DNA from 3 places in the Streptomyces sp. NPDC001530 genome. Region 2 is predicted to be linked to each of the others. Evidence: riboswitches for the same ligand, from Rfam matches in the RefSeq annotation. Region 2 holds a riboswitch; each other region holds the start of a gene.

Region 1 (6,612 bases), on a different contig from region 2:
CGCCCATGGGGTCGCCGGGCGGGTCGCCGCGGACCGCGAGCATGTTGCGGATACCGGCGTCCGCGTACTGGCCGATGATGTTGCGCAGTTCCGCGATGGAGTGGTTGACCGCGGTGAGGTGGGCGACCGGGGTGAGCGTCGTGTCGACGACGATCTGCTCGGTCTCCTTGACGGTGCCCGCGCGCGTGGAGCCGCCCGCTCCGTAGGTCACGGAGACGAAGTCGGGCGCGACGGCCTCGACCCGGCGCAGCGCGTTCCACAGGTTCCGCTCGCCCTTGGGGGTCTTCGGCGCGGAGAACTCGAACGAGTACGTCTTCTTGCCGGTCGCGAGCATGTCGCGCACGGTGCGTGCGCGATCAGTCCTGGTGGAAGCAGATCCGAGGGCCATACCCGCAGGTTAGCCAGGGGGCGCCGGTCGCCCAACCGAACCGATGGGATTTGTCCAATTTGTCGACTTCTTGTCCACCCCTCGGACAATTATCGGACGGCTGCGCGGGACGACTGCACCGGATGACCGCCGGATGACTATGCGTGACGCAGCCGCTTCGCGAACTCCGCCGCCGCCGCTCCCGGGTCGTCCGCCTCGGTGATCGCCCGTACGACGACGACGCGGCGGGCGCCCGCCTCGAGCACCTCGTCGAGGTTGCCGAGGTCGATGCCGCCGATGGCGAACCAGGGACGGTCGGTGCCCAGCGCTGCGGTGTAACGGACCAGGTCGAGGCCGGGTGCGTGGCGGCCGGGCTTGGTGGGGGTGGGCCAGCAGGGGCCGGTGCAGAAGTAGTCCACGCCCTCCTGGACCGCGGCGGCCGCGGCCTCGGACTCCGCGTGCGTGGAGCGGCCTATCAGGATGTCGTCGCCGAGGATGGCGCGGGCGGCGAGGACCGGGAGGTCGCCCTGGCCCAGGTGGAGCACGTCGGCGCCGGTCGGGTGCGCGGTGCGGATCGCGTGGGCCACGTCCGCCCGGTCGTTCACCGAGAGCAGCTTGCCGTGCATCTGGCACTTGTCGGCGAACAGCTCCAGGTACCCGAGCTCCTCCTCCGCCTCCAGGCTCTTGTCGCGCAGCTGGACGATGTCCACACCGCTCTCCAGGACGGCGTCCAGGAAGTCGGCGAGGTCGCCCTGGCGCTTGCGGGCGTCCGTGCAGAGGTAGAGACGGGCGTCGGCGAGCTGGGCGCGCGCGGTGGTGGCGGCGTTCTCGGGCATGCGTGTGTCCCCCGTTGTCGGTGCGTACGGACCACGGTGGCCCGGTGGCCTTTCGGCCCGTGGCCGGCCGTGGTCCGTACGCCGGACGGTCCGTTCAGGTCAGACGGCGAGCGCCTGGGCGCGGCGCTTCACCTCCGTGCCGCGATTCTCGCTCAGAGCCTGCGCGGGGGTGCCGGGCAGGGTCGGGTCGGGGGTGAAGAGCCACTCGAGCATCTCTTCGTCGGTGAAGCCGTCGTCCCGCAGGAGCGTCAGGGTGCCGGACAGGCCCTTGACGACCTTGTCCCCGTCGATGAAGGCGGCGGGGACGTGCAGCGCGCGGTTCTCACCACGGCGTACGGCGATCAGCTGGCCCTCCTTGACCAGCTGCCGGACGCGGGTCACCTCGACGCCGAGCTGTTCGGCGATGTCGGGGAGGGTGAGCCAGGCGGGGACGAGAGCATCGATCTTTGCGTCAATCTCGGTCACGGGGACAAGCCTGCCATCCCGGACTGACACTCGGTACCCGAGTCCCGCCCGGGCCGGGTCTCCGCGCTCCGGCGATCGGGTGGGTTTCTGCCGCTCGGCACCCCGGAACGACTCGCCGGCGCGGCGAAAAAGACCCTCCGGCTTCGCCGGATCGAGTGCCGCCTTCGGTGGCGGAGAAACCTTGCCTACGCGGTCGCCGACTTCATCGGTTTCGACGGGTCCGCCAGGAGGTCCGGGTTCATCGGGGTGCCTGCCTCGATGAGTCTGCGGCCCTGGGCCAGGTCCCTCGGGCGGCCCACCGCCAGGAGGGCGACGAGGCGGGTTTCGCGGAGCCAGCAGACCGTCCAGGCGGCGCCGGTGGGGTCGCCGCGCCAGAGGGTCGTGTCCTCGGGGGCGTGGTGGCCGACGTACTGGACGAAGCGGCCGAACTGCTCGGACCAGAAGTACGGGACGGGGTCGTACGCGACGGGGGCCTCGCCGATGATGTTCGCGGCGACCGTGCGCGGCCCCTGGAGGGCGTTGTCCCAGTGGTGGACCAGGAGACGGTCCTCGTACCTTCCCGAAGGGAAGGAGGCGCAGTCGCCGACCGCGTAGACGTCCGGTACGGAGGTGCGCAGGTGGTTGTCGGCCACGACCTCGCGGTGGGCACCGAGCGCGATCCCGGAGCCGGCGAGCCAGGCGGTCGCGGGGCGCGCCCCGATGCCGACGACGACCGCGTCCGCGGGCACCCGGCTGCCGTCGTCGAGAACCACGGCACCGGGCTCGACGCGCTCCACGCGCGCGTGGGTACGCAACGACGCGCCGCTGTCCGCGTACCAGGACGCCATCGGTGCGGCCACCTCGGCGGGCAGCGCCCCGGCGAGCGGCCGGTCGGCGGCCTCGACGACCGTCACCGCGCACCCCGCCTCGCGCGCCGCCGTGGCGAACTCGGCGCCGATCCAGCCGGCCCCGACGACCACGATGTCGTGCTGTCGGGCGAGGACGGGACGCAGCCGCTCGGCGTCGTCCAGGGTGCGCAGCAGATGGACCCCGGGCACGCCCTCCGCGCCCGGCAGCTGGATCGGTTCCGCACCGGTGGCGATGACCAGGACGTCGTACGGCACGGGCCCGGTTTCGGTGTCCAGCTCATGGTCCGCGGGGCGGACGCCGAGCGCCTCGCGCCCGAGCTGCAGGTCGATGTCCAGCGCCTCGAAGTCGACGTCGAAGGCGGAGCCCTCGGCCTTGCCGAGCAGCACGGCCTTGGACAGCGGCGGCCGGTCGTACGGCTGATGGGGCTCCGCGCCGATCAGCGTCACGCTGCCGGTGAAGCCCTGTTCGCGCAGGGCGACCGCGGTCTGCACACCGGCCATGCCCGCGCCCACCACGACGACCCGCCGTGCCGTACGCCTCTGCGACTGCGACTCGGACCGCGTCTGCGCCTGCGTCTGCTCGCTCACCTGATCACCATAGTCAACTGACAATTCGTCAGTCAGTGGACGTGCTCAGTGACCTGCTCCACAATGCTCGTCCCGCTGCCCGTCTGCGACTCCCATTCCCAGGTCTCCTCCAGGCGTACGCGCCCGCCGGGCAGCTCCACCACGAGGGACACGCAGTGCCCCGACGAGGTGCTGCCGTCGCGCTTCAGCTGCACGTACCGGAAGTCGAGGCGGTCACCCTCGCGGGTACCCACGAGATGCCCGCGTACGACATCGCCGCCCGCGTATTCGGCCCAGATCTCGCCGTCCTTCTCGTGGTACGTGAAGCGGGTGCGGGTGCCCACCTGACCTGGCGCCTGGTCGGCGACGGGGGCGAGGACGAGGCCGTCGAGCGATCGGGCCATGGACGGAGGCTCCCTTACTGAGACGAGTGGCGGCGGGCTAGGGTGGCCAACGTAAAGCACTCGCGGGAGCCCGGACGCACCGGGCTGAGAGGGAGGCTGGGACGGCCTCCGACCGTACGAACCTGATCCGGGTCATGCCGGCGAAGGGAGGGGCTGGACGCCCATGTCGCCTACGCGTACGTCAGACGTCCTTGTCATCGGGGGCGGAATCATCGGGCTCGTGACGGCCTGGCGGGCCGCGCAACGCGGTTTCACGACCGCCCTCGTGGACCCCGAACCCGGCGGCGGAGCGGCCCAGGTGGCGGCGGGAATGCTGGCCGCCGTCACCGAACTGCACTACGGCGAGCAGACCCTGCTGGGCCTCAACCTCGCCTCCGCGCGCCGCTATCCGGACTTCGCCGCCGAACTCACCGAGGCGACGGGCCAGGACCTCGGCTACCGCCAGTGCGGCACGCTGGCCGTCGCGCTGGACGCCGACGACCGCGCCCATCTGCGCGAACTGCACGCTCTGCAACGCCAGTCGGGGCTCGACTCGGAGTGGCTGAGCGGGCGCGAGTGCCGCCGTCTGGAGCCGATGCTCGCACCCGGCGTGCGCGGCGGTCTCCGGGTCGACGGCGACCACCAGGTCGATCCGCGCCGGCTCGCGGCGGCCCTGGTCACGGCGTGCGAACGGGCCGGAGTGGTGTTCCACCGGACGTGGGCGGAGCGTCTGTCCGTCGTACGGGACCGGGCAGCCGGAGTCGTCACCACGGACGGCACCGAGTTGGCCGCGGGCCAGGTGGTGCTCGCCGGGGGCAGCCTCAGCGGGCGCCTGGCGGGCGTTCCCGACGACGCCCTGCCGCCCGTGCGCCCCGTGAAGGGGCAAGTCCTGCGGCTGACCGTGCCGAAGCGGTACGCGCCCTTTCTGAGCCGTACCGTCCGTGCCGTCGTGCGCGGCAGCCACGTCTATCTGGTGCCGCGCGAGAGCGGTGAACTCGTCGTCGGCGCGACCAGTGAGGAGCTGGGCTGGGACACGACGGTGACCGCGGGCGGCGTCTACGAGCTGCTGCGCGACGCCCATGAGCTGGTCCCCGGGATCACCGAGCTGCCGCTCACCGAGACGCGCGCCGGACTGCGCCCGGGCTCTCCCGACAACGCGCCGCTGCTCGGCCCGACCGAACTCGACGGCCTGCTGCTCGCCACCGGGCACTACCGCAACGGCGTGCTCCTCACCCCCGTCACCGGTGACGTGATGACGCACGTCCTGACCACCGGTGAACTCCCCGACGAGGCCCGCCCCTTCACCCCCAGGCGCTTCGGCGCCGCCGCCCTCACGGAGCAGCCCGCATGAACGTCTTCGTCAACGGAGAGCGACAGCGGATCGCCCCGGGGACCGCTCTCGACACGCTCGTCGCGACCCTCACCGCCGCCCCGTCCGGCGTGGCCGCCGCGCTCAACGAAACCGTCGTCCCGCGCGCGCAGTGGTCGTCCACCTCCCTCTCCGAGGGAGACCGGGTCGAAGTCCTCACCGCCGTCCAAGGAGGCTGACCCATGGCCGACGATCCCTTCGTCCTCGGTGGTACGTCCTTCTCGTCCCGGCTGATCATGGGTACGGGGGGTGCGCCCAGCCTCGACGTGCTGGAGCGCTCGCTCGTGGCGTCCGGTACGGAGCTGACGACGGTCGCGATGCGGCGGGTGAACGCTTCCGTGCACGGGTCGGTCCTGTCCGTGCTCGACAAGCTCGGCATCCGGGTGTTGCCGAACACGGCGGGGTGTTTCACCGCGGGCGAGGCCGTGCTGACCGCCCGTCTCGCGCGCGAGGCCCTCGGCACGGACCTGGTCAAGCTGGAGGTCATCGCCGACGAGCGGACGCTGCTGCCGGACCCGATCGAGCTGCTCGACGCCGCGGAGACTCTCGTCGACGACGGGTTCACCGTGTTGCCGTACACGAACGACGACCCGGTACTGGCGCGCAAGCTGGAGGACGTCGGCTGCGCCGCGGTCATGCCGCTCGGGTCGCCGATCGGGTCCGGACTCGGGATCCGTAATCCGCACAACTTCCAGTTGATCGTGGAGCACGCGCGTGTGCCGGTGATTTTGGACGCGGGGGCCGGTACGGCGTCCGACGTGGCGCTCGCCATGGAGTTGGGGTGTGCGGGTGTGATGCTTGCCTCAGCCGTGACCCGTGCGCAGGAGCCCGTCCTGATGGCGGAGGCCATGAGGCACGCGGTGGAGGCCGGCCGTCTCGCACGGCGTGCCGGGCGCATTCCTCGGCGCCATTTCGCCGAGGCGTCGTCTCCTGCGGAGGGCATGGCGCGGCTGGATCCCGAGAGGCCTGCTTTCTAGGCACCCGGCGCCGACGCTGCGGAGTTCTCCCGCCCCCGCACCGCTCGTTTCCCGTCGGCTGGAAGGTGCGGGTCTCCTGTGGGGCCTGTTCGCCGTTGGCGGGTGCGGGCGGTCTCGCGGCATTGCGGCCCTCCCCCGGCCCCCGCGTGCGGTGTGCGTCACAGGTCGGCTGCAGTCGCGCTCCGGTATCGGCTGAACGGGGTGTCGTGACAGTGGCGGCTCGTACACTCACCTGCGTGGATACGACCCTTCAGGACCCGCTTGTCGGGCACGTGCTCGACGGCCGTTATCGCGTTGACGCACGAATCGCGGTCGGCGGGATGGCCACGGTCTACAGGGCCCTGGACACCCGCCTCGACCGCGTGCTCGCGCTCAAGGTGATGCACCCGACGCTGGCCGCAGACGGCTCGTTCGTCGAGCGTTTCATCCGCGAGGCCAAGTCGGTGGCCCGGCTCGCCCACCCCAACGTGGTGCAGGTCTTCGACCAGGGGACGGACGGGTCGTACGTCTATCTGGCCATGGAGTACATCGCCGGATGCACCCTGCGCGACGTACTGCGCGACCGTGGCGCCCTGCAGCCGCGGGCCGCGCTCGACATCCTGGAGCCGGTGCTCGCCGCGCTCGGCGCCGCCCACCGCGCCGGGTTCGTGCACCGCGACATGAAGCCGGAGAACGTCCTCATAGGGGATGACGGCCGGGTCAAGGTGGCGGACTTCGGTCTCGTACGAGCCGTGGACACCGTCACGAACACGACGGGGGCCGTCCTCGGCACCGTGTCGTATCTCGCTCCCGAGCAGATC
Region 2 (6,612 bases):
GGAGCGCGGCATCCTGCCGTTCCTCCGGGAGGCCCTCGCCGACCCTGGCTCCGCGGCACTGGGCCGTCCGCAACCAGCGCCGACCAGCCGCATCCCGCAACTCGGCTACAACCGGCCGGGGTTCAGCAGCCCCGACGGCGGACCGGCGGCCGGCCCGCGCCCGAGCTTCTCCAGCCCGGACTTCACCAGCCCGGACTTCGGAGGACCGGAGCACCAGCCGGAGTAGACGCCCGGGCCGACCGGGGAGCGCAGGTCCAGGCTGACGCCCGGGGTGTTGGCCGGGTGTGCGGCCAGGTGTGCCGCCGGGTGTGCGGAGGAAACCGGGGCCCGCGCAGATGCGGCGCGGGCCCGAACCGGTGGGCCGCCTACGCCCGTACGCGGCCCGGCAGGGCGCCATCAGGCGATGTCCAGCCCGGCACAGTTCCGTCAGACAATGCCCAACTGCCGGGCCGCGGTCATCCAGGTCGGGAACTCGGACAGCAGCCGGTCGTACAGCTCCGGATCCGGGACGCTGCTGATGTCGTCGACGGCGAAGAACCCGACGTTGTCGACGCGTCGGCCCGGCAGTGTGTCGAGCCGTTCCAGCACGCCGTAGTTGGACCGTCCCAGGCCCACGAACTGCCAGAAGATCGGTTCCTCCACCGCTTCCCGCAATTCCCTCTCGATCTCCTTGTTGCGATAGACACCTCCGTCGGAGAAGAACAGCACCAACGTGGGATCGGCGGCCGGGTGCTCACGTACGTATGTCCGGACCTCGGCGATCACCTTCTGCTCCTCGTTCTGGATCCCGACCGCGCGCATGTCCACCTGACCCGGCCGCAGGCCCTTCCGCGGCTTCTTGCTCCGCCGGAACAGGCTCAGCTCACCGACCCGGACATGGAGCTCCAGCCACTCGGGCAGTTCCCCCAGACCGAGATCCGGCAGCCGGGCCGCATGGGAAGCGAACGTCCACGCCTGCATCACTCCGTCATCGTCCAACTGCGCGGCCACCGCGGCCATCCGCTCCACCACGTCGGCCACGACGCCCTTCGAGTACAGGAAGGACATCGACCCCGAGGCGTCGAGGACCAGAATCACTCGCGCCGTGACCCCCGCCGCCCCGTGCTTGCGCAGACTGACCGCCACCTGCTCCTTGCGCAGGGAGAGCCGCTTGCGCATGTCCACGGGCAGCTGCTCCTCGCCCTTGGTGAGGCGCGGGGCGGGGCCTGAGGGGGCCGACGGCACCTGCGGGGCGGACGGGGCCGCCGCGGGCGCCGCGAAGGGCGTGACCGCGGGCGGCACCACCGGCGGGCCCGCGGCCGCTCCCGGAGGCGGCCCCACCGGCGGGTTCATGGCCGCGCCCGCAGACGGCACTGCCCGCGCGGTCGTGGAGTCACCAGGCTCGTCGTCCACGCTGATCCCGAAGTCGGTGGCCAGGCCCGCGAGTCCGGACGCGTAGCCCTGTCCGACCGCGCGGAACTTCCACTGCCCACCCCGCAGATACAGCTCACCGCCGATGAACGCCGTCTCCGTCGTGGCCTCCATCTCGAAGCGCGCGAGCTCCCGCCGCGACCCGGCGTCGAGCAGCGTGAGCGTCAGCCCGGACAACTCGCCGAAGGTGCCGCCGTCGGCCGAGGCGCACAGCACCACCCGCTCGATGTCCGGCTCCAGGGCGCTCAGGTCCACCCCGACCGTGTCCGTCGTGACTCCGCCGTCCCGCCGCTTGCCGAGGTGTCGTACGGCACCGGAGGCATGCTGCGGCTGGTTGTAGAAGACGAAGTCCCCGTCGTCCCTCACTCGTCCACCCGCGCCGAGCAGCAGCGCCGAGGCGTCGGCGTCCGGCGCACCGGACCCCCCGGACCAGCCGAGCACGACCTGCACGGCATCGGCGGCCACGGGAAGGTTGGCACCCTTGCTCATGGATGTCGCTGTCATGCGCCCAGTCTGCCGAGAGAAACCCGGCCCCGGACCCGTCCGATGCCACATACCTGAACATCGGACGGCTCCCCACACCGCACACAGCAGACGTGCGCCTCAGTCCGCCAACGGCAGATAGACCCGATTGCCCGCGGCTGCGAACTCCTTGGACTTCTGCGCCATGCCCTCCTCGATCTCCACCTGCGAACCGCCGTGCTCACGCCGGATGTCCTGCGAGATCTTCATCGAGCAGAACTTCGGCCCGCACATGGAGCAGAAGTGAGCCGTCTTGGCGGGTTCGGCCGGCAGCGTTTCGTCGTGGAACTCCCGTGCCGTGTCCGGGTCGAGGGCCAGATTGAACTGGTCCTCCCAGCGGAACTCGAATCGGGCGTCGGACAGCGCGTCGTCCCATTCCTGCGCACCTGGGTGCCCCTTGGCGAGGTCGGCTGCGTGGGCGGCGATCTTGTAGGTGATGACGCCGGTCTTGACGTCGTCACGGTTGGGCAGGCCCAAGTGCTCCTTGGGCGTGACGTAGCAGAGCATCGCCGTGCCCCACCAGGCGATCATCGCGGCACCGATGCCGGAGGTGATGTGGTCGTACGCCGGCGCGACGTCCGTGGTCAGCGGGCCGAGCGTATAGAACGGAGCTTCATCACAGATCTCCTGCTGAAGGTCGATGTTCTCCTTGATCTTGTGCATCGGGACATGTCCCGGGCCCTCGATCATGGTCTGTACGTTGAAACGCTTGGCGATCGTGTTGAGTTCCCCGAGCGTCCTCAACTCCGCGAACTGCGCTGCGTCGTTGGCGTCCGCGATGGAGCCGGGCCGCAGCCCGTCGCCGAGCGAATACGTGACGTCGTACGCCGCGAGAATCTCGCAGAGTTCCTCGAAGTTCTCGTACAGGAACGATTCCTTGTGGTGCGCCAGGCACCAGGCCGCCATGATCGAGCCGCCGCGCGAGACGATGCCGGTCTTGCGATTCGCGGTGAGCGGCACGTACGGCAGGCGTACGCCCGCGTGGACCGTCATGTAGTCCACGCCCTGCTCGGCCTGCTCGATGACGGTGTCCTTGTAGATCGCCCAGGTCAGTTCCTCGGCGCGGCCGTCGACCTTCTCCAGCGCCTGGTAGAGCGGCACCGTGCCGATGGGGACGGGGGAGTTGCGCAGCACCCACTCACGGGTGGTGTGAATGTTGCGGCCGGTGGACAGGTCCATGACCGTGTCGGCGCCCCAGCGGGTCGCCCAGGTCATCTTCTCGACCTCCTCCTCGATGGAGGACGTCACGGCCGAGTTGCCGATGTTGGCATTGACCTTCACCAGGAACCGCTTGCCGATGATCATCGGCTCGATCTCCGGGTGGTTCACGTTCGCGGGCAGCACCGCACGGCCCGCGGCGATCTCCTCGCGGACGACCTCGGGATCGACGTTCTCGCGGACTGCCACGAACTCCATCTCGGGCGTGATCTCCCCGCGGCGCGCGTACGCGAGCTGCGTCACCGCCTGTCCGGAGCGGCCCCGGCGCGGCTGACGCGGCCGCCCCGGGAAGACCGCGTCGAGGTTGCGCAGCCCCCCGCGCGGTGAGGTGTGCTTGATCCCGTCGTCCTCGGGGCGGACCGGGCGGCCCGCGTACTCCTCGGTGTCGCCGCGGGCGATGATCCAGTTCTCGCGTAGCGGCGGGAGGCCCCTGCGTACGTCGGTGTCGACGGTCGGATCGGTGTACGGGCCGCTGGTGTCGTACAGCGTGACGGACTGCCCGTTGGTGAGGTGCACCTGACGGACCGGCACCCGTAGATCGGGGCGCGAACCGCCGATATACCCCTTGTGCCAGCCGATGGACTTCCCGGCCTCGCCGTTCACGGTCGGGGCGGACGCCCCACCGTTTCCGTCCGGGGCGAGCGCCCCGTCCGTCTGGCTGGAGGCAGGCGTGCGTACGTCCTTGTTGGTCATGAGACCGACTCCCTACGCCGGCATTACCCGGTAACAGGTTCGGCGGTCGACGCAGCGGCTTCCGTCCGTCGATGTTTCATGTGAAACATCGCTGGGACGAAGGTCAGCGCCCTCTCAGCCCGGTGCTCCGAGCTCCCGCGTGTGCAAAGGTGCCTCCACGCTAGCGTCATATCTGGCGCGGTGAACAGAGGGCCCCCGCCGTTCTTGCGATGATCGGTCGGTGACCACAACGCAGCAGCCCCCATTCCCACCGTCCGAGCCGCCGCGCGGACCCGGCTCCGGTGACGGCCATGGACATGGCTCCGGCGACGGCCGCGGACATGGACCAGGCGGTGATAACCACGGGCCCGGGCCCGGTGACGGGCACGACCACGGCCCTGGCGGCGGGCACGGCCACTCCCACGGCCACGGCCCCGCCGCCCCCGTCTCCAAGCATCTGCGCAAGGTCATCGCCGCGGTGCTGATCCCCTTCGCCACGGCGGTCGTCGTCGGCCTCATGGTCCTCTGGCCCGGCGGCGCCCCGTCCCATGAGCGCACCGGTGTCGGCTTCGACCGGCAGACCCAGCAGGCGACGGTCACCAAGGTCGACAAGGTGGACTGCAAGTCCGTGAACGCCTCGGGAGAGACCCCGACCGGCGACACCTCCACCGCAGAGGGCTCCTCCGCGCAGCAGCAGGCGACGGGCGACTGCAAGAAGGCGACGATCCGGATCGACACCGGCAAGGACAAGGGCCGTACCTTCACCGAGATCGTCCAGCCGGATCAGTCGCGGCAGTTGCACCAGGGCGAGAAGGTCGTGGTCGCGTACGAGCCCTCCGCGCCCAAGGATCTGCAGTACTCGGTCACCGACGTGAACCGGAAGTTCCCGCTGGCAGTACTCGCCGGGATCTTCGCCCTGGTCGTCGTAGTGGTGGGCCGGATGCGCGGTGTCATGGCGCTGATCGCTCTGGCCGTCAGCTTCCTGGTCCTGACGTTCTTCATCCTGCCCGCGATCCTGCAGGGCTCGAACCCGCTGATCGTGGCGATCGTCGGGGCGAGCGCCATCATGCTGATCGCGCTCTACATGTGCCACGGACTCTCGGCCCGCACATCGGTGGCGGTGATCGGCACGCTGCTCTCGCTGGTGCTGATCGGTGTGCTCGGCTCCGTCTTCATCGGCTGGGCGGCACTGACCGGCAACACCGACGACAACACCGGCCTGATCCACGGCCTGTACCCGTCCATCGACATGAGCGGTCTGCTGCTCGCCGGGGTCATCATCGGTTCGCTCGGTGTGCTCGACGATGTGACGGTGACGCAGACGTCCGCGGTCTGGGAGCTGCACGAGGCGAATCCCACGATGGGCTGGCGTGGCCTGTACCGCGCGGGCATCCGCATCGGCCGTGACCACATCGCTTCCGTCGTCAACACGCTCGTCCTGGCGTACGCGGGCGCCGCGCTGCCGCTGCTGCTGCTCTTCTCGATCGCGCAGAGCAGCGTGGCCACGGTCGCCAACAGCGAACTGGTCGCCGAGGAGATCGTGCGCACCCTGATCGGCTCGATCGGGCTGGTCGCCTCCGTGCCGGTGACCACCGCGCTGGCCGCCCTGGTGGTCTCCGCGGACCGCCCGGGAACCGCCGCCGGCCCTGTGGAGGCCACGGGAGCCAGGACACCGGCACGCAGCGGGAAGGGCCGCCGCCGCAAGCACTGAAGCCATCCGGCAGTCACGCCCCTGGTGAGGAAGCGTTACTCCACTTGGGGGGTGTGACGGTGCGTCAGCCCGCGCTCTGCTCCTCCGCCAGGATGCGGTCCAGCGCCTCGTCGAGATGCGCCTCGAAGTCGGCGAGGGAACGCTCCTGCCCCAGTGGCACCAGTTTGTCCGTGCGGTCGAGGAACGCCACGAGCGGCGCGGCCCCGGACCGAAACAGCGCGTGGTCACCGCCCACCTGAAGCCGGATCAGCACCTCGCCGAACGCTTCCGGGTCGGCCGGCGCGATGTGCACATCGCCGTCACCGCATGGCCGGCCCACGCCGTCGATCAGCAACTCCCGCCCGAACGCCCAGGTCACAGGAGCGTCGCCGGGCAAATGGAAGGTCAGCCGCACGGCGTACGGATCACAGGTCTCGTATCGCAGCTCCACCGGAATGCGGAAGGACAGCTCCTCCGACACGAGGAAGCTCATCATGACCTCTGCCTGTACCGACTCACGCATCGCCTACCCCGCCGTTTGCCGTCGACTGGCCAGGAATCGTCCCCCTGACACTGCTGGAATCTTGCTTAACGTACACACCAGATCACAAGGAGTAAGTTTTCAGATACTGATAGAGAGGGCAAGTGACCCTAGTAGCCTGCCGACTTCGCTCTGCAATTGCACTGCGGCAGGTAGCAACCGATCGGCCTGATGAGAAGGCAGGGAGATGGCCATGGTCCCGGCAGTTGTGCCTGCCGTGATGGGGATCGCGGCGCAGACCGTGCCGAGCGCGTACTCCTGGCGCTCGATGACGGGCTCCATCCGTCCCGTCCGTTCCAGGCGCCGCAGCAGACTGTCGTTGTCACGCACCGTGTACGGAGTGATCGACTGCACGGGATAGCGGTCGAGGTGATCGCGGCGGGCCCTCTCGTCCAACTGGGACAGCAGACACTGGCCGATCGCGTGCGCGTGCCCGGTCTCCCGGAAGTCGGCCCACTCCTCGACCGCGGGATTCCCCGGGGTGTCGGCGATGCACATGACCTCGATCTCGCCGTCGCGGTAGATCGCGTAGTACACGGGTACGCCGAGCGAATCGCGC
Region 3 (6,612 bases), on a different contig from region 2:
GCCGGGCTCAGGGCCGGCAGCGTCACCTTGCGCCAAGCGGCGAACCGGGAGGCGCCGAGCATCCGTGCGGCCTCCTCCTGGCGTGGGTCGAGCTGCGACCAGAGCCCGCCGACCGTCCGTACGACGACGGCGTAGTTGAAGAAGACATGCGCGAGCAGGATCGCCCACACGGTGGTGTCCAGCCGTACACCCCACAGCTCGTCGAGCAGCCCACCGCGGCCGACCAGCGCGAGGAACGCCGTACCGACGACGACGGTGGGCAGCACGAAGGGCACGGTCACGACGGCCCGGAGGATCTGCTTGCCCCTGAAATCGAAGCGCGCGAACACATACGCGGCGGGCAGCGCGATCAGCAGCGTGAGCGCCGTCGACGCGAGCGCCTGCCAGGTGGTGAACCAGAGCACGTGGCGGATGTCGGACTGCGCGAGCACGTCACCGATCCGCCCCAACTGCCAGGCGCCGTCGACCTTGAGACCGCGGGCCACGATCGCGGCGACGGGGTAGGCGAAGAAGACGGCGAAGAACGCGACGGGCAGGGCCATGAGCCCCAGCCGCGCCGCCCCTCCGCGCTTCTTGGGTACTGCTCGCGTCTTGGGTGCTACTTCAGTACGAGCGAGGTCCACGACTTGACCCACTGGTCACGGTTGTCGGCGATCTTGGCGGGGTCCATGGTCTCGGGATCCTTGGCCTGCGGGCCGTACTTCGTGAACTCGGCGGGCACGGCGGCGCCCTTGACCACCGGGTACACGAACATGTTCAGCGGCATGTCCTCCTGGAACTGCTGGGAGACCAGGAAGTCGATGAACGCCTTGCCACCCTTGGGGTTCTTCGCGTTGCTCAGCAGCCCCGCGTACTCGACCTGCCGGAAGCAGGTGCCGTTCGCGACGCCGGTCGGCGCGGTCGTCGGCTTCGGGTCGGCGTAGATGACCTCGGCCGGCGGGGACGAGGCGTAGGAGACGACCAGCGGCCGGTCGGCCGTGGCCTTCTTGCCGCCCGCGGACCCGGAGAACTCCTCGTTGTACGCCTGCTCCCAGCCGTCGACGACCTTCACGCCATTGGTCTTGAGCTTCTTCCAGTAGCCCTGCCAGCCTCCCCCACTCTCGGCTTCGCTCGAGCGGGAGGTGCCCCCATCGCCGTACTTCGCGGCGGTCCCGAGCAGGAAGCCGAGGCCCGGCGAGGACGTGGAGGCGTTCTCGGTGACGAGGAGGTTCTTGTACTCGGGCTTGATCAGATCGTCGAAGGACTGCGGCGGCGTCAGCTTGTGCTTGCTGAAGTAGGCCTTGTCGTAGTTGACGCAGATGTCGCCGGAGTCGATGGGCGTGACCCGGTGCTTGTCCTGGTCGACCCGGTACTCCGGCACTATGCGGTCCGAGCCCTTGGCCTCGTACGACTGGAAGAGCCCGTTGTCGAGCGCGCGGGACAGCAGGGTGTTGTCGACACCGAAGAAGACGTCGCCCTGCGGGTTGTCCTTGGTGAGGATCGCCTTGTTGACGGCCTGTCCGGCGTCGCCGTCCTTGAGGATCCTGACCTTGTACCCGGACTCCTTCTCGAACGCCTGCAGCACGCTCTTGGAGTAGGCGAAGGAGTCGTGACTGACGAGGGTGACGTTCTTGGAGTCCGCGGCTGCCTTGTCGCCGGATTCTGACGAGCCGCACGCGGACAGCGTGACGAGCCCAAGTCCGGTCGCCACAAGCGCGGCCGTGAACTTCGTGGTGGTGCTCACTGAATTCCTCCTGGGGTGACCAGGAAGAGACGCGGCCCTGCCCGGGACCCCTTGGCGGTCCCGGGCAGGGCGCAACAGCTTGAGTGATGCCCGAACTTCCTACCCAGAATGACCTGGGCAAGGTTCAGAGGGTCTGCGGCCCACCGGTGGTCCGGCTGCCGCACTCTCAGCGCTGTGGCGCTCCCCTGTCGGAATATGAAGATGTACTGACGCGGATCAGACTACCGTTCGGTCGCGGCGAGCTGACCGCACGCCCCGTCGATCTCCTGACCTCGGGTGTCCCGGATGGTCACCGGCACCCCGTGGGCCGCGATGGCCTCGACGAACGCCTTCTCGTCCTCGGGCCGCGAGGCGGTCCACTTCGAACCCGGGGTCGGGTTCAGCGGGATGAGGTTGACGTGCACCGGCTTGCCCTTGAGCAGCCGCCCGAGCCGGTCACCGCGCCACGCCTGGTCGTTGATGTCGCGGATGAGGGCGTACTCGATGGACAGGCGCCGCCCGGACTTGGCCGCGTACTCCCAGCCGGCGTCCAGCACCTCGCGCACCTTCCACCGCGTGTTGACGGGGACGAGGGTGTCGCGCAGCTCGTCGTCCGGCGCGTGCAGGGAGATGGCGAGACGGCACTTGAAGCCCTCGTCGGAGAACCGGTGGATGGCGGGCACGAGCCCGACCGTCGACACGGTGATGCCGCGCTGGGAGAGCCCCAGCCCGTCGGGCTCGGGGTCGGTGAGCGCGCGAATGGCCCCGACCACCCGCTTGTAGTTGGCGAGCGGCTCGCCCATGCCCATGAAGACGATGTTGCTCAGCCGTGCCGGACCGCCGGGGATCTCGCCGTCCCTGAGGGCGCGCATCCCGTCCACGATCTGGTGCACGATCTCACCGGTCGACAGGTTCCGGTCGAGCCCGGCCTGCCCGGTGGCGCAGAACGGGCAGTTCATCCCGCACCCGGCCTGCGAGCTGATGCACATGGTCACCCGGTCCGGGTAGCGCATCAGCACGGACTCGACGAGCGTGCCGTCGAAGAGCCGCCACAGCGTCTTGCGGGTGGTTTCCTGGTCGGTGGACAGATGCCGCACGACCGTCATCAGCTCGGGGAGCAGCGCCTCCTGGAGCTTGCCGCGCGAGGCGGCCGGGATGTCCGTCCACTCCGCGGGGTCGTGCGCGTACCGCGCGAAGTAGTGCTGTGAGAGCTGCTTGGCGCGAAACGGCTTCTCACCGATCGCGGCAACCGCCTCTTTTCGCTCGGCGGGCGTGAGATCGGCAAGGTGCCGCGGCGGCTTCTTGGCTCCGCGCGGGGCGACGAAAGTGAGTTCTCCGGGCTTAGGCATGGCTGTACCAGTGTCGCAGATCGATTCCTGTGACCTGCGTCAGTCGCTTCGCATGGTGGTCGTTGACGGCCGTTGCTGGTTGTCTTGGGCCACCGTCGGACGGCCCACAGACGGCCCCGCTGCGGCCGCGCGACCTGGAACAACGCTGAGCCAGAGAATCTCGCATCCCCGCACTCGGGGATCATGGGCGGCTCCTTGCCGATCCTCCCCTCTTCGGGAAGACCCGGGGAAGCTCAGGGCGAGCTACTAGGCGCTCCCCCATGGAGGCCGTTGACCTGTGACCCGTCTCGCCGGCTCACGAAATGGCAATGTCACGGTCAGTCTCACCGCAGGTGCGGTAACGGTGGTGCATGACCGACCCCGCCGCACCGCCAAGCCCCCAATGGACCGAGTGTTCCCAACTCACGGAAACCCCGGATGGCACTTCTCGATGCCGAGGTGAAGTTGTCGAACCCTACTCGAAATGCCTCTCGCATATTTCAACGGAAGAACGCACCAGGCATTTCAATTCCATGCACGAACGATCATCGGTGAGCTACCAAGGAACGCGTATTGACCCTGATCTTTTCCGACAGGTCACTTCCGTTCTCAACCATGGCAACACCCACGCTTACTTCACATATTGCAAGTTCACTGGCGCCATCCTAAGGATCACGGGAGCGTTCCGCTCCTATCTCTCATTTGCATCATCAGAGTTTCAAGGAATCACCCAGTTTAGCGACGTGGAATTCCTGGGAGACGTCGAGTTCACTGGAGCGCACTTCAAGGATTCGGCAATCTTTGACAGTGTCAAATTTCACGAAGGCGCCTCCTTTGACGAAGTGGACTTCTCAGACTGGGCTAACTTCGAGGACGCAATTTTCACCAAGGACGCCTTCTTTCAGAATTCGCGCTTCAAGAAAGCAACCTTCGATGGAGTTCAGTTTCTAGACTGGGCCCTCTTCGAGGGGGCTACATTTGGCATAGAGACCACCTTCAATAGGGCAACTTTCGAGAATTCCGCCAACTTCACGAATGTCACCTTCGAGGGTTTCGCCCAGTTCATTGAATCAAGATTTCTTGGGGCCGCCGACTTCCATAGCGTCACAGTCGGATCTGGCGGCGCATTCTTCACTAAGGCACTTTTCGCGGAGATGTCGAGATTCGGCCCTATACATTGCGAACAAGTTCTGGACCTAGCGCACGCACATTTCGAGCATCCAGTCCTACTCGACGTGGATGCAGGGAAAGCATCCCTAAAGCACACCGTATTCGCTTCGCACGCCTCAGTTCAGGTGGCACGGGCCGACGTAGACCTGACACATGCAGTTCTCAACCAGCCAGTCGACATCATTGGTGCACCCTTCACCCTCAACTTCGAAACTGGAGCCGTTCAGTCGGTTGCTTCTCTGACCTCACTTAGAGGTGTCGACTGCGCAATGTTGACAGTAGCGAACCTTTCGCTTACGAACTGCACTTTCAGTGGATCAATCCATCTAGACCAACTCCGTCTCGAAGGCCGCTGGTATTTCAATCGGAGCCCTCGTGGCTTTTCCATGACGCCCCCGTTTCGTCACACGAGTCGCCAAGTTATCGAAGAAGAGCGCCGTCGGCGTGCCCTGTCGGGCAGAGGCTCATCCCATCGCATCTGGGGCAATAGACCAATCGATAGAGTCACTCCTCGGTATGATGCGTTGGCGATAATCTATCGACAATTGCGGAAATCGCGCGAGGACGCAAAGGATGAGCCCGGCGCCGCAGATTTCTATTACGGGGAGATGGAGATGAGGCGCCTCAGTCGCAAATGGATTACGTCTGAGCGTTGGCTGCTGCAACTGTATTGGCTACTATCGGGTTACGGGTTGCGCGCGTCGCGCGCGCTAGGATGGCTTACCCTAGCGATGCTGACCACCATTTTACTCATGATGGCATTTGGGTTGCCCCAGGAGTCATCGAAACAGGAGGCAGTAGGAATAGTCCCGCCGAACGGGGGGAAGGTCACTTTCGAGATAGGCAACGCAGATCCGAAGAACCCTAGCGACGAACGGTTTTCTTCCATACGGTTCGAGAAATCGCTAAAGGCCACCCTCAATTCGGTAGTCTTCCGCTCCAGCGGCCAGGATCTCACAACCTCTGGCGACTATATTGAAATGGCCTCCCGCTTTTCCGAACCGGTGCTCCTCGGCCTCGCTGCACTTGCCGTTCGTGGGCGGGTAAAGCGATGACGGAAGGTCCTGGAGCTGACCACCTGGACAAAAACGAGGCCTCGACGTCATGTCCCTCGCACTGGCTCTACTGAAAGCCGCCCGAGGCGCTGCCTGAAGTGAGGGACCCGGACAGTTCGTCCGGGTCCGTCGCTCTCGCGACATGCACTCTGTGAGGGCTGGCGCCAAGCAACGGCGTCAGCTACCGGCTCCGGCACTGGCTCTGTACCGTGAAATCAGCCCCCACCACCAGCAGGAGGCAGCACGCAATGCGTGGTCTCGGAGATCACCTCAGCATCGGCGAGCGGATCGCGTTCTACCGCAAGCGCCGCGGCTACACGCAAGAGGTTCTGGCCGGACTGGTCGGCCGTAGCACTGACTGGCTGGCGAAGATCGAGACCGGTCGTAGGAAGCCACCCCGGATCGACATGCTCGCGGAGTTGTCGCGCCTCCTGCGCGTACCCCTCGGGGACCTACTCGGTCAGACCGTGCTCATGGAGGACGAGAGGCAGCAGGACGACGTTCCCGCCGTGCGCGACGCGCTCATGAGCCCGCGCCGGCTGTCGCGCTTGCTCTTCGGCCCCGAGACCGAGGTACAGCTCCCGACGCCGGCCCCCGTCGCCGTTCGCGTGGAGCGGGCATGGAACGACTACCAGGGAGGACGGCTCGGCAGCGTCATCGCGGCCCTTCCGGCGCTTCTACAGACCGCTCAAGAGCTGGAGGAGCGAGCGGCGCGCCGCGGAGACGACCGTAGCGACTGCTGGGCCGTGTCGGCTCGCACACACCACCTCGCAGCGACGACGCTCGCAAAGATCGGCGAGTCGGACATCTCATGGCTTGCTGCCGAACGCACGATGCGGGCCGCTGACGAGTCGGATGACCCCCTCGTACTGGCATCGGCCGCGCGTTCCGGCACTCATGCCCTACTGGCAAACGGCCGATACGACGACGCGCTTGAGCTAGGCAACACGGCCGCCGCATGGCTGTCGTCGCAGGTCACCGAGAACGACCCGGCAGCACTGAGCCTGCTGGGAATGATCCACTTGCGCGCCGCTGTAGCGGCTGCTCGTCACCAGGACCGCCCCACCGCGACGGGCCTGCTGAACCGAGCCGAGGAACTTGCGGACGATCTCGGCTCGGATGAGAACTACTGGCAGACCGGCTTTGGGCCCACGAACGTGCTGCTGCACCGTCTGTCCGTTGAGCTGGACCTCGACAACGTGTCGTACGTGGTGGAACACGGGCGGATCAACGTCGACCACATGCCGCAGGAACGAAGCGTCTCGCACCGAATCGACTATGCACGGGCCCTGTCGCTCGCCGGGCAAGGGGATGAGGCGTTCACGGAGCTACGAACGGCTGAGCGCACGTCGCCACA

Evidence for each region. A riboswitch is a leader RNA that binds a small molecule or an ion and turns the genes downstream of it on or off. The one in region 2 is predicted to bind thiamine pyrophosphate.
Region 1: it holds a riboswitch for thiamine pyrophosphate, as region 2 does, so the genes downstream of both, thiO (glycine oxidase ThiO) here and thiC (phosphomethylpyrimidine synthase ThiC) in region 2, are expected to answer to the same signal.
Region 3: it holds a riboswitch for thiamine pyrophosphate, as region 2 does, so the genes downstream of both, ACFY0T_RS27340 (thiamine ABC transporter substrate binding subunit) here and thiC (phosphomethylpyrimidine synthase ThiC) in region 2, are expected to answer to the same signal.

Annotation. Positions count from the first base shown of each region.
Region 1 covers NZ_JBIAVS010000019.1:86,927-93,538, reverse strand. Annotated here, with positions in the region: gene metF (methylenetetrahydrofolate reductase [NAD(P)H]) at 1-388, opposite strand, end outside; gene thiE (thiamine phosphate synthase) at 526-1,203, opposite strand; gene ACFY0T_RS34630 (Rv2175c family DNA-binding protein) at 1,303-1,668, opposite strand; gene ACFY0T_RS34625 (NAD(P)/FAD-dependent oxidoreductase) at 1,854-3,104, opposite strand; gene ACFY0T_RS34620 (hypothetical protein) at 3,137-3,487, opposite strand; TPP riboswitch at 3,540-3,653, shown strand; gene thiO (glycine oxidase ThiO) at 3,651-4,817, shown strand; gene thiS (sulfur carrier protein ThiS) at 4,814-5,014, shown strand; gene ACFY0T_RS34605 (thiazole synthase) at 5,018-5,812, shown strand; gene pknB (Stk1 family PASTA domain-containing Ser/Thr kinase) at 6,049-6,612, shown strand, end outside.
Region 2 covers NZ_JBIAVS010000012.1:121,231-127,842, reverse strand. Annotated here, with positions in the region: gene ACFY0T_RS25255 (hypothetical protein) at 1-226, shown strand, start outside; gene ACFY0T_RS25250 (VWA domain-containing protein) at 427-1,914, opposite strand; gene thiC (phosphomethylpyrimidine synthase ThiC) at 2,014-3,843, opposite strand; TPP riboswitch at 3,836-3,992, opposite strand; gene ACFY0T_RS25240 (YibE/F family protein) at 4,064-5,533, shown strand; gene ACFY0T_RS25235 (SsgA family sporulation/cell division regulator) at 5,598-6,035, opposite strand; gene ACFY0T_RS25230 (IclR family transcriptional regulator) at 6,135-6,612, opposite strand, start outside.
Region 3 covers NZ_JBIAVS010000013.1:223,303-229,914, reverse strand. Annotated here, with positions in the region: gene ACFY0T_RS27345 (ABC transporter permease) at 1-623, opposite strand, end outside; gene ACFY0T_RS27340 (thiamine ABC transporter substrate binding subunit) at 599-1,723, opposite strand; TPP riboswitch at 1,802-1,920, opposite strand; gene rlmN (23S rRNA (adenine(2503)-C(2))-methyltransferase RlmN) at 1,945-3,051, opposite strand; gene ACFY0T_RS27330 (pentapeptide repeat-containing protein) at 3,402-5,255, shown strand; gene ACFY0T_RS27325 (helix-turn-helix domain-containing protein) at 5,504-6,612, shown strand, end outside.